4 regions of the Bifidobacterium aquikefiricola genome follow, and region 1 is predicted to be linked to each of the others. Evidence: riboswitches for the same ligand, from Rfam matches in the RefSeq annotation. Region 1 holds a riboswitch; each other region holds the start of a gene.

The links. A riboswitch is a leader RNA that binds a small molecule or an ion and turns the genes downstream of it on or off. The one in region 1 is predicted to bind thiamine pyrophosphate.
Region 2: linked by a shared signal. The riboswitch ahead of thiD (bifunctional hydroxymethylpyrimidine kinase/phosphomethylpyrimidine kinase) and the one ahead of QN215_RS05680 (ECF transporter S component) in region 1 are both predicted to bind thiamine pyrophosphate.
Region 3: linked by a shared signal. The riboswitch ahead of QN215_RS06375 (ECF transporter S component) and the one ahead of QN215_RS05680 (ECF transporter S component) in region 1 are both predicted to bind thiamine pyrophosphate.
Region 4: linked by a shared signal. The riboswitch ahead of QN215_RS06850 (hydroxyethylthiazole kinase) and the one ahead of QN215_RS05680 (ECF transporter S component) in region 1 are both predicted to bind thiamine pyrophosphate.

The regions. Positions count from the first base shown of each region.
Region 1 covers NZ_CP129674.1:1,314,374-1,316,573, reverse strand. The annotation lists gene QN215_RS05685 (replication-associated recombination protein A) at 1-645, shown strand, start outside; TPP riboswitch at 648-752, shown strand; gene QN215_RS05680 (ECF transporter S component) at 950-1,687, shown strand; gene QN215_RS05675 (Gfo/Idh/MocA family protein) at 1,739-2,200, opposite strand, start outside.
Region 2 covers NZ_CP129674.1:1,458,687-1,460,886, reverse strand. The annotation lists gene recN (DNA repair protein RecN) at 1-912, shown strand, start outside; TPP riboswitch at 964-1,064, shown strand; gene thiD (bifunctional hydroxymethylpyrimidine kinase/phosphomethylpyrimidine kinase) at 1,054-1,962, shown strand; gene QN215_RS06250 (HAD family hydrolase) at 1,966-2,200, shown strand, end outside.
Region 3 covers NZ_CP129674.1:1,490,348-1,492,547, reverse strand. The annotation lists gene QN215_RS06380 (dipeptidase) at 1-1,091, shown strand, start outside; TPP riboswitch at 1,232-1,344, shown strand; gene QN215_RS06375 (ECF transporter S component) at 1,396-2,013, shown strand; gene QN215_RS06370 (ATP-binding cassette domain-containing protein) at 2,059-2,200, shown strand, end outside.
Region 4 covers NZ_CP129674.1:1,604,589-1,606,788, forward strand. The annotation lists gene QN215_RS06845 (glycine--tRNA ligase) at 1-686, opposite strand, end outside; TPP riboswitch at 848-946, shown strand; gene QN215_RS06850 (hydroxyethylthiazole kinase) at 1,096-1,998, shown strand; gene thiE (thiamine phosphate synthase) at 2,075-2,200, shown strand, end outside.

The DNA.
Region 1 (2,200 bases):
GTGTCTTCAGTCATGGATATCGCAACCGTTCGATATGACAAGCAAGGTGACGACCATTACGACGTCATCAGCGCCTTCATCAAATCCATGCGAGGCTCCGACGTTGATGCGGCACTGCATTATCTGGCACGCATGATTCGAGCAGGCGAAGATCCGCGCTTCATCGCCAGGCGCATCATGATCGCTTCAGCCGAAGAGGTGGGCATGGCGGCACCTCAGATTCTGCAGACCACGGTTGCGGCCGCTCAGGCTGTGGCGATGATTGGCATGCCTGAGGCTCGAATCATTCTCGCCGAGGCTGTCGTGGCCGTAGCGACGGCACCGAAATCGAACGCCAGCTACAAGGCGATGGATGCCGCACTCGCCGACGTCGACGCCGGTCATATCGGTGAAGTGCCCCTTTACTTGCGCAACGCTCCCACCAAGCTCATGAAAGCGTGGGGCAACCATGAAGGCTACCAGTATGCCCATGATGCGCCCGGAGCCGTTGCCGAGCAGGAATACATGCCTGAGGAACTCAGAGGGCATGAATACTATCATCCCAATGATCGAGGCTACGAGCACGATATCGGTGCGCGTCTCAAACGCATTCGTGAGATTCTCCATGGTGACAAGCCGGGCAGTCCACACAAGAATCTATCGTGAATCCTGCAAGACACGGGAGCTGGAAAGCTGAGAGGGAGATGCAACAATCTCCGACCGTTGAACGTGAAGCGGCTAATACCGTCGAACGAAGTCAATTCCTATCTTGGTAATCCTTCTCGTGATACCTATGTCTGTTCTCGCTCGCCTTCACATGAGTCATTCGTGCGCAATCCGACGAAAGCAGACGAGATTATCGGAGGAGAACATGTCTGCACTTATGCAACATACGACGAACAGTACTATCTCGGCCGGTTCAACGGCTGCGGATGCTGCTGCAACTCACCACTCAATATCAAATAACTCAATGTCACACAATTCAGTTTCAGCACCGGACAGGCCTGTTTCGGCAACAGACGACCCTGTTTCGGCAACAGATAACGCTGTTTCAGCAATACATGATGCTGAATCGCAAGATTCCAAAGGCGACACCGTTGCAAGGCGACGCATCAACGCCCATTGGCGTCCCATCGACATCACGGTCACCTCGGTTATTGCCGTCGCATCCGGACTTGTCTTTTGGATGTTCGATCTTGTCGTTACTGCGCCTACAGCTTTTCTGGAGGGGCTTGTTCCCGGACTTTCTGGATTGATCAGTGGTTTCTGGTACATAGCCGGACCCTTGGCCATCATCATCGTGCGAAAGCCCGGCGCGGCAATCTACGCCGAAACCATCGGCGGGCTGCTGGAACTCGCGCTCGGCAACCAGTGGGGATTCTCCGGTTCGCTGGTGGCGGGTCTGGTGCAGGGCATCTTCAGCGAACTGGTGTTCGCCATCGTCATGTACCGTGTCTGGAACGCGTGGACTGCCACATTGTCCGGTCTGGTCACAGGTTTCGGCGGTGCGCTGTATGCACTGTTCATCTTGCAGTCTGGATTGAAGGCAACCGGAGGCTATGTGGTAACGAACATCGTGGCGAACTGCATTTCGGGCGCGGTGATTTCCGGAATTCTCATGTGGTATCTCGCCATCGCCATCGCCAAAACAGGGGCGTTGTCACACTTTGCATCCGGGCGCATGATCAGTGGCGGCATCCGCAGCTGACCGAGCTGTCACTCGCATTGCTCAAGGCAACATCGGCAGGGAAATGAATCGTCAGTCCTCAAACGGATAGGTCATTCCCCAGATATCTCTGATGTTGTCTTCCAACGTGACCATTCGCAGTGTGTCTTCATGTGTCATTTCAGGGCATTGAGTCTCTCCATCGAGAACCGCGTTGGCTGCCGAAGCGACTTCGTATTCATATCCCGTAAGCTGCTGGGGAATGTCAACGTGCTTGGAGAGGCGGTGCCCATCTGCATAGATGTCAATGCCATCGACGTTATTGATGTTGCTGCATATCATGTATCCCTTGCTGCCCCAGACAATGCCCTGTGCGTCGCTCATGCCCAGCATGGTGCAGGTCGAAACCCCCATGTGTCCATTCTCGTAATGCAAGGTCGTGGAGCTCTGCGCATCGACGCCGGTTTCGAAGAAGGAGGCGCTGCTTTCCAGCGACGACAGATGTTGAGGTCCCAGCACCATGTCGATGAAATTCAGCGGATAGATGCCAACGTC
Region 2 (2,200 bases), 140 kb from region 1:
ACCTTGAACGAGCTTGTCCAACGGTGGGGTCCCGATGTCGAGCATGTGCTGCAATGGAGGGATGAGGCGCAGCTTGAACTGGAGGATGTGGAGGCATCGCCTGAACACGTCGCCGAGCTGAAAGCGCAGCGTGTCAAGCTGCTTCACGACGTCGGCACCAGTGCCGTACGACTTTCGAAATCACGGTTGCGCGCAGCGAAGAAGCTTGGCGCTCAGGTGAGTTCGGAGCTCGCTTCCCTGGCCATGCAGGGGTCTCGCCTTGATATTCAGGTGACTTCACGATTCGATGACTCCACATACGCTTCGCTCGAGTCAGCCCACACCGCTTCCACCGATAATTCCACCAATAATTCCACCGATAAGGAAGCTTCCCAGATTGACGTGGATGAAGGGCTGCTGGATTCACACGGTTGCGATGATATTGAGTTCCTCTTCACGCCATTCCCAGGTTCTGCACGACTGCCCATGGGCAAGAGCGCATCCGGTGGCGAACTGAGCCGTCTGATGCTCGCCCTGGAACTCTCCATGGCAGACAGCGATGCGAGACATAGGACATCGTCTTCAGCAGCGGAACATGACAAAGTCTTCATCTTTGACGAGGTAGACGCTGGAGTCGGAGGCAAGGCAGCCGTTGAGCTCGGCAGACGACTGGCCATGCTCTCCCGCCATGCTCAGGTGATCGTGGTCACTCACCTCGCACAGGTGGCGTCATGGGCGCAGACTCAATGTACCGTCAGCAAGCGAGCCGTTCAATCTGCATCAGACGGTTCACGGGGAAGCCATGTCGAAACTGAGGTGACCATGGTCGAGGGCGATTCACGACAGCACGAGATTGCAAGGATGCTGGCTGGCAGTGAGTCGGCTACCTCGTTGCGCCACGCTCAGGAACTGCTCGAAGCGAGTCGGATATAGTTCGCTGATTTTTCCAGGTATTGTCTGTGTCGCGAGTTAGTTTCAACATGTTGTCAGTTACAGGGGAACTCGTCATGAGTTGAGATAGGCATATGCCTGACCCTTAGAACCTGTTGGTTAATACCAGCGTAGGGAGGAACAATGGTGGAGAACACCTCGGAACATACGGCCATACATGATGCCGCTACCACAAACACGGCCACATATGAGGGAACACAGTTGGTTCCCGTGCTCACGATAGCGGGGTCCGATTGCTCGGGCGGCGCTGGAGTCCAGGCAGATATCAAGACCATGAGCGCCAATGGCGTGTTCGCAGAATCGGTCATCACCTCGGTCGTTGCCGAAAATACTGCTCGCGTCATCAGCGTGCACAACGTCGACGTGAACATCATCAAGGATCAGATCGATGCCGTCTTCGAGGACATCCCACCCAAGGCAGTCAAGATCGGCATGCTCGACAGCGCTGCAATCATGCATGCCGTGGCGGAGAAACTTGAACAGTACCAGCCCGAACATGTGGTGATCGATCCAGTCATGTATGCCAAGAATGGTGATCCGCTCATGGATCCAAGCTGCGTGGGCAGCTTGATCGAAACGATCATTCCGCTCGCTGACGTTCTGACCCCCAACATTCCCGAAGCCGAGCGAATCTCCGGCATATCCATCGAAGGCGTTGACGATCAGCGCAAGGCAGCGCAAATCATACAGCGGATGGGCTGTCTGAGCGTGCTTGTCAAGGGCGGCCATGCCAGTGGTGACGCCAGAGACATCCTCTTCGACGGGGAGCGCTTCCACGAGTTCACCGCACCCAGAATTCACACGAAGAATACGCATGGCACGGGCTGCACCTATTCGTCGGCCATCGCTTCCCAGCTGGCGCTTGGCTATAGAAGAGACCAGGCCATTGCGCGTGCCAAACGATACGTCAGCATGGCTATACGGCATGGGCTTATGCTCGGCAACGGCAATGGGCCGACGAACCATTTCTGGGATCTCTATGAACACGGTTTGGATGATTCCGTTGTCGGCAAGAACCAGACGGTTCGTTAACTCATGAGCATTTCGTCAACCTCGAACGCAGGCAAGGCGGCGATTTTCGATCTCGATGGCACTCTGCTGGATTCCATGGGTGTGTGGCATACCATGGACATGAAATTCTTCGCAGAGCGGGGAATCGAATGCCCGCAGAACTTTTCCAAAACCGTTGCCTCCATGCAGTTCCACGACATCGCCTTGTATGTCAGGGAACGCTTCCACCTGTCCGATACGCCCGAAGAGCTGATGGCCA
Region 3 (2,200 bases), 180 kb from region 1:
TATATGCGCATCATGATGTGCAGCCTGTTCCTGATCCTTCGCAATGGGATACCGACGCATTCACCGCCACTACGAAGGGTGATCGCCTGTTCGGTCGCGGGGCTGCCGACGATGGCGGCGGAATTGCCATTCATGCCGGAAGTCTGCTGGCGCTGGGCGAGGACCTGAGAGTCAACATCAAGGTGTTCTTCGAAGGCGAGGAGGAGATGGGCTCACCGAGCTTCATTCCCTTCATCAAGGCTCATAAGGATGCCTTCGAATCAGATGTGATCATCGTTGCGGATTCGGGCAACTGGTCCGATAAGATTCCCAGTCTGACCACATCCTTGCGCGGCAATACGGATGTTGACGTGACCGTTCGGGTTCTGGGACATCCGGTGCATTCCGGCCAGTTCGGCGGCCCTATTCTTGATGCGAATACCGTGGCGGCCATGCTTATTGCAAGCATGTACGATGCCGATGGTTCCTTGCAGATTCCAGGGCTGAAGAGTCAGGAGCCCGTTGGAGGACTTCAGCAGGATATCGATGAGGCAACGCTTCGTCATGATGCTGCCGTGCTGCCGTCATGGAAGATGACCGGCACCGATTCCTTGGCTTCCCGGCTCTGGACCAAGCCAAGCGTTTCCGTCATCGGATTTGACGCCCATCCGGTTGAAGGTTCATTCAACGTGCTCGCGGATTCTGCCACCTTCAGACTTTCCTTGCGTACGGCGCCTTCGCAACGCCCTGAAGAAGCGCAGCAGGCATTGACGGAATTCTTGAAGGAGCATGCGCCATTCGGAGCGGTCGTTGAGGTCAAGCCCTTGGAGAACGGCATGGGTTGGGCTATGGATCCCAGCAGCGAAGCAGTCAAGGATGCGCAGGCAGCGATGGCACAGGCTTTCGGCGTTGAACCCATCAACAAAGGGGAGGGAGGTTCGATCCCGTTCATTCCCGAACTGCAGAGGCTGTTCCCCCATGCGCAGGTGCTGGTTACGGGACCGGAAGATCCACAATCGAATGCTCACAGTCCGAACGAATCCATCTCGCTCTATGGACTGCGTAGGAATATCGTCGCCGAAGCCTTGCTGATGCAAGCCCTAGGTCGATAGAGTGATGTCTCACGCTCTGCCAGCTAGCTCATTTGCGCTATCTGGCTTGAGTTAGCTGGCTTGACTGCTGCACGATGTGATAACTGAAAATAGGGAGTATCGCTCGATATCCAGCCTTGGTCATGGGATAGGTTATTATCGAATGCAGACACGGGGGCTGTCCGGATTGCGGACGGCTGAGATGAGGCCTAGCCTCGACCGAACGAACGTATACCGGGTAATGCCGGCGCACGGAAGTCCATCTTTCCCGTGCCTTTAGGGAATATGCACATCAGAGATGCATATCTGAGAGATAAGGCACATCATGACATCAGTTACAAGTTCTTCGCACACGTCACTCCGCTGGCGGGTTGTCGACATCGCCGTTGCATCAGTCATCGGAGTGGTGAGTTCATTGATTTTCTGGGCGGCTGCACTGCTCTGGAACGTCGCAGGAAGCCCTATGGAGGCTGTCGTTCCAGGTCTTTCCGGATTGCTTAACGGCCTGTGGCTGTTCGCAGGGCCTCTTGCTGCCATCATCGTTCGAAAGCCAGGGGCTGCGGTGTACGCGGAAGTCATCGCAGCAGTGCTCGAAGCCATACTAGGCAACGCGTGGGGAATTTCCACGCTCTATATCGGTCTGGTTCAGGGTTTCATGGCTGAGATCGCATTCGTCATCTTCATGTATCGCACGTGGAATCTTGCGGTGACTGCTCTCTCTGGTGTGCTCGCGGGCATCGGCTGCTGGGGATATACATTCTTCACGAATCTTCAGGCAATCAACTGGGCTGGCTCATACGGATTCATCAACCTGATAACCACCATCATTTCTGCCATGCTCGTCGCAGGAGTTCTGATGTGGTATCTCTATATCGCCATAGCCCATACGGGTGCGCTCGACCGCTTTGCATCAGGCCGCGATGTTCGCGGAATCACAGCCTGAACGTCATGCACATAAACATAACGGAGAAGACATTTGGCGATGGCAATGCAGACACACGTTCCTGAAGTGAATTCCCATACAGCGCAGAAGGAGACGGAGACGGAGCAGGTCTCCCTCTCCAGCCGTTCGGAGGCAATAGCCGCTGGACAGGCGGCTTCGCTGTCATGGCGCAACTGGGGATACCGAC
Region 4 (2,200 bases), 290 kb from region 1:
TACTGATGCCAATCCTCGTCAGTGCCTGGCTGGACGAAGAATTCCATCTCCATCTGCTCAAACTCGCGGGTTCTGAAGATGAAGTTTCCGGGCGTGATCTCGTTGCGGAAACTCTTACCCATATTGGCAATGCCGAACGGGGGCTTGGAACGGGAAGAACCCATGACATTCTTGAAATCAACGAAGATGCCCTGTGCAGTTTCCGGACGCAGATAGTGCAGACTGTTGTCGTCCTGAACCGGGCCGAGGTGGGTCTGGAGCATCATGTTGAAGTCACGCGGTTCGGTCCAGTTGCCCTTGGTGCCGCAGTCTGGGCATGGAATGTCTTTCAGACCGTCCTTGGGCTCGTGGCCATGCTTCTCCAAGTATGCCTCTTCCAAGGTGTCGGCTCTGTGACGCTTGTGGCAGGTCAGGCACTCGATCAGAGGGTCATTGAAAACGGTTACGTGGCCGGAGGCAACCCATACGGCAGTAGGCAGAATGATTGATGTGTCCACGCCGACCACATCGCCACGGGTGACGACCATGGAACGCCACCATTCGCGCTTGATGTTGTCTTTCAGCGCGACGCCGAGAGGACCGTAATCCCAAGCGGAACGCGTCCCGCCATAGATTTCTCCAGCCGGGAAAACGAAGCCACGACGCTTCGCCAGCGACACAACGGCATCAAGTTTGGATTCTGACACGGAACACCTCTTGTTGGATTTCACCAGGATTTGAACGAGTTCAAGGTTATAGCCACCGCGTGACACTGACAGGCTCTCTTATCCTTGCTCATTCCTTGCTCATTCCTTGCTCTGGCGAGCATTGCAGACGGTTTCATGTCTGCGTTGTCATTTAGTCTGAAAAGGTCGTGCAGGGGAACTCGCTTGAGTTGAGAAGGTACAACCTGACCCTTGGAACCTGTTGGTTAATACCATCGTAGGGAGGCATGCAATGACTGAATCATTGCCAAACGCATCATCAATACCAAACACATCATCACTGTCGTCATTATCATTATCATCGGCATCGGCTTCGGAATCGGAATCGGCTTCGCCATTATCGTCAGCGCAATCAGAGGCAGTGCGAACAGCTGCAGTGCGATCAACTGCAGTGCGAACAGCGTCGATTTCCAAGTCTTCGCAAAACCTGTCACTGAACGATCCCGTTCGTGAACGGATCAGGACAGCGTGCGAGGAAGTTCGTCAGAAAACGCCGCTCGCACAATCATTCACGAATTTCGTAACCATCAACCTGGTTGCGAATGCGCAGCTTGCCGCAGGCGGGAGCGCGGCGATGAGCTTTCTACCCGATGACATCAAGGATATTGAGGCAATTTCCGGCGCAAGCTACATCAATGTCGGCACGCTCCTGCCCTCGTATGAGGACGCGCTGAAGGATATAGCCAAAAGCTTCTTCGAGCGCACATCACTCTGGGTTCTTGACCCTGTGGCAGCAGGACTGGGCTCGACACGAACGCGGATACTGAAAGCTTTCGCCGAATACCCTCCAACAATCGTGCGCGCGAACGCATCCGAAATCATTGCCCTGTGCGGCATTTGGGATATCAGCCTGAAAACGGATTCCAACGGCAAGGTGAATCGTCCTGCCGGCGTTGAATCCGTAGACGACGTTGACAGCGCGACCCTTCATGCCATCGAACTCGCTCGGTACCTTCGTGAACATAACGCAACGCATACCGCAGCGGTTGCCGTTTCAGGAGAACGCGATCTGGTAACCGACGGCGACCGTGTCTATCGGCTTCCCGGTGGCAATGCCATGATGACGAAAATCACCGGTGCCGGTTGCTCTCTGGGAGGTGTGACGGCAACCTATCTGGCAGTAAGCGACCCATTGACCGCAGCACTCGCAGCTTCCCTGCATTTCAACTGCGCTTCCGAACAGGCTGGCACAGTAGCTCAGGGGCCTGGCAGCTTCCAGACAGCATTCCTGGATGCCCTGTGGCAGATTCAAGCTGCAGAAATCGCAGATTCAACCATCATTGACATGCATTGAAACATCAATCGTTGCATGAAGCAATACGCGATTACACGAAGAAATACGTGATTATACAAAGAAAATCGAGGAAAGAATGAAAGTTTCAACGCAGGTCAATGATTTTCCTTCGTTACGGAAGGTACTTGACATTTCGGCCTATCTGGTAATTGGGCCAGAGAACACGAATGGTCGTGACGTGGCAACGATAGTTAAGGAAGCG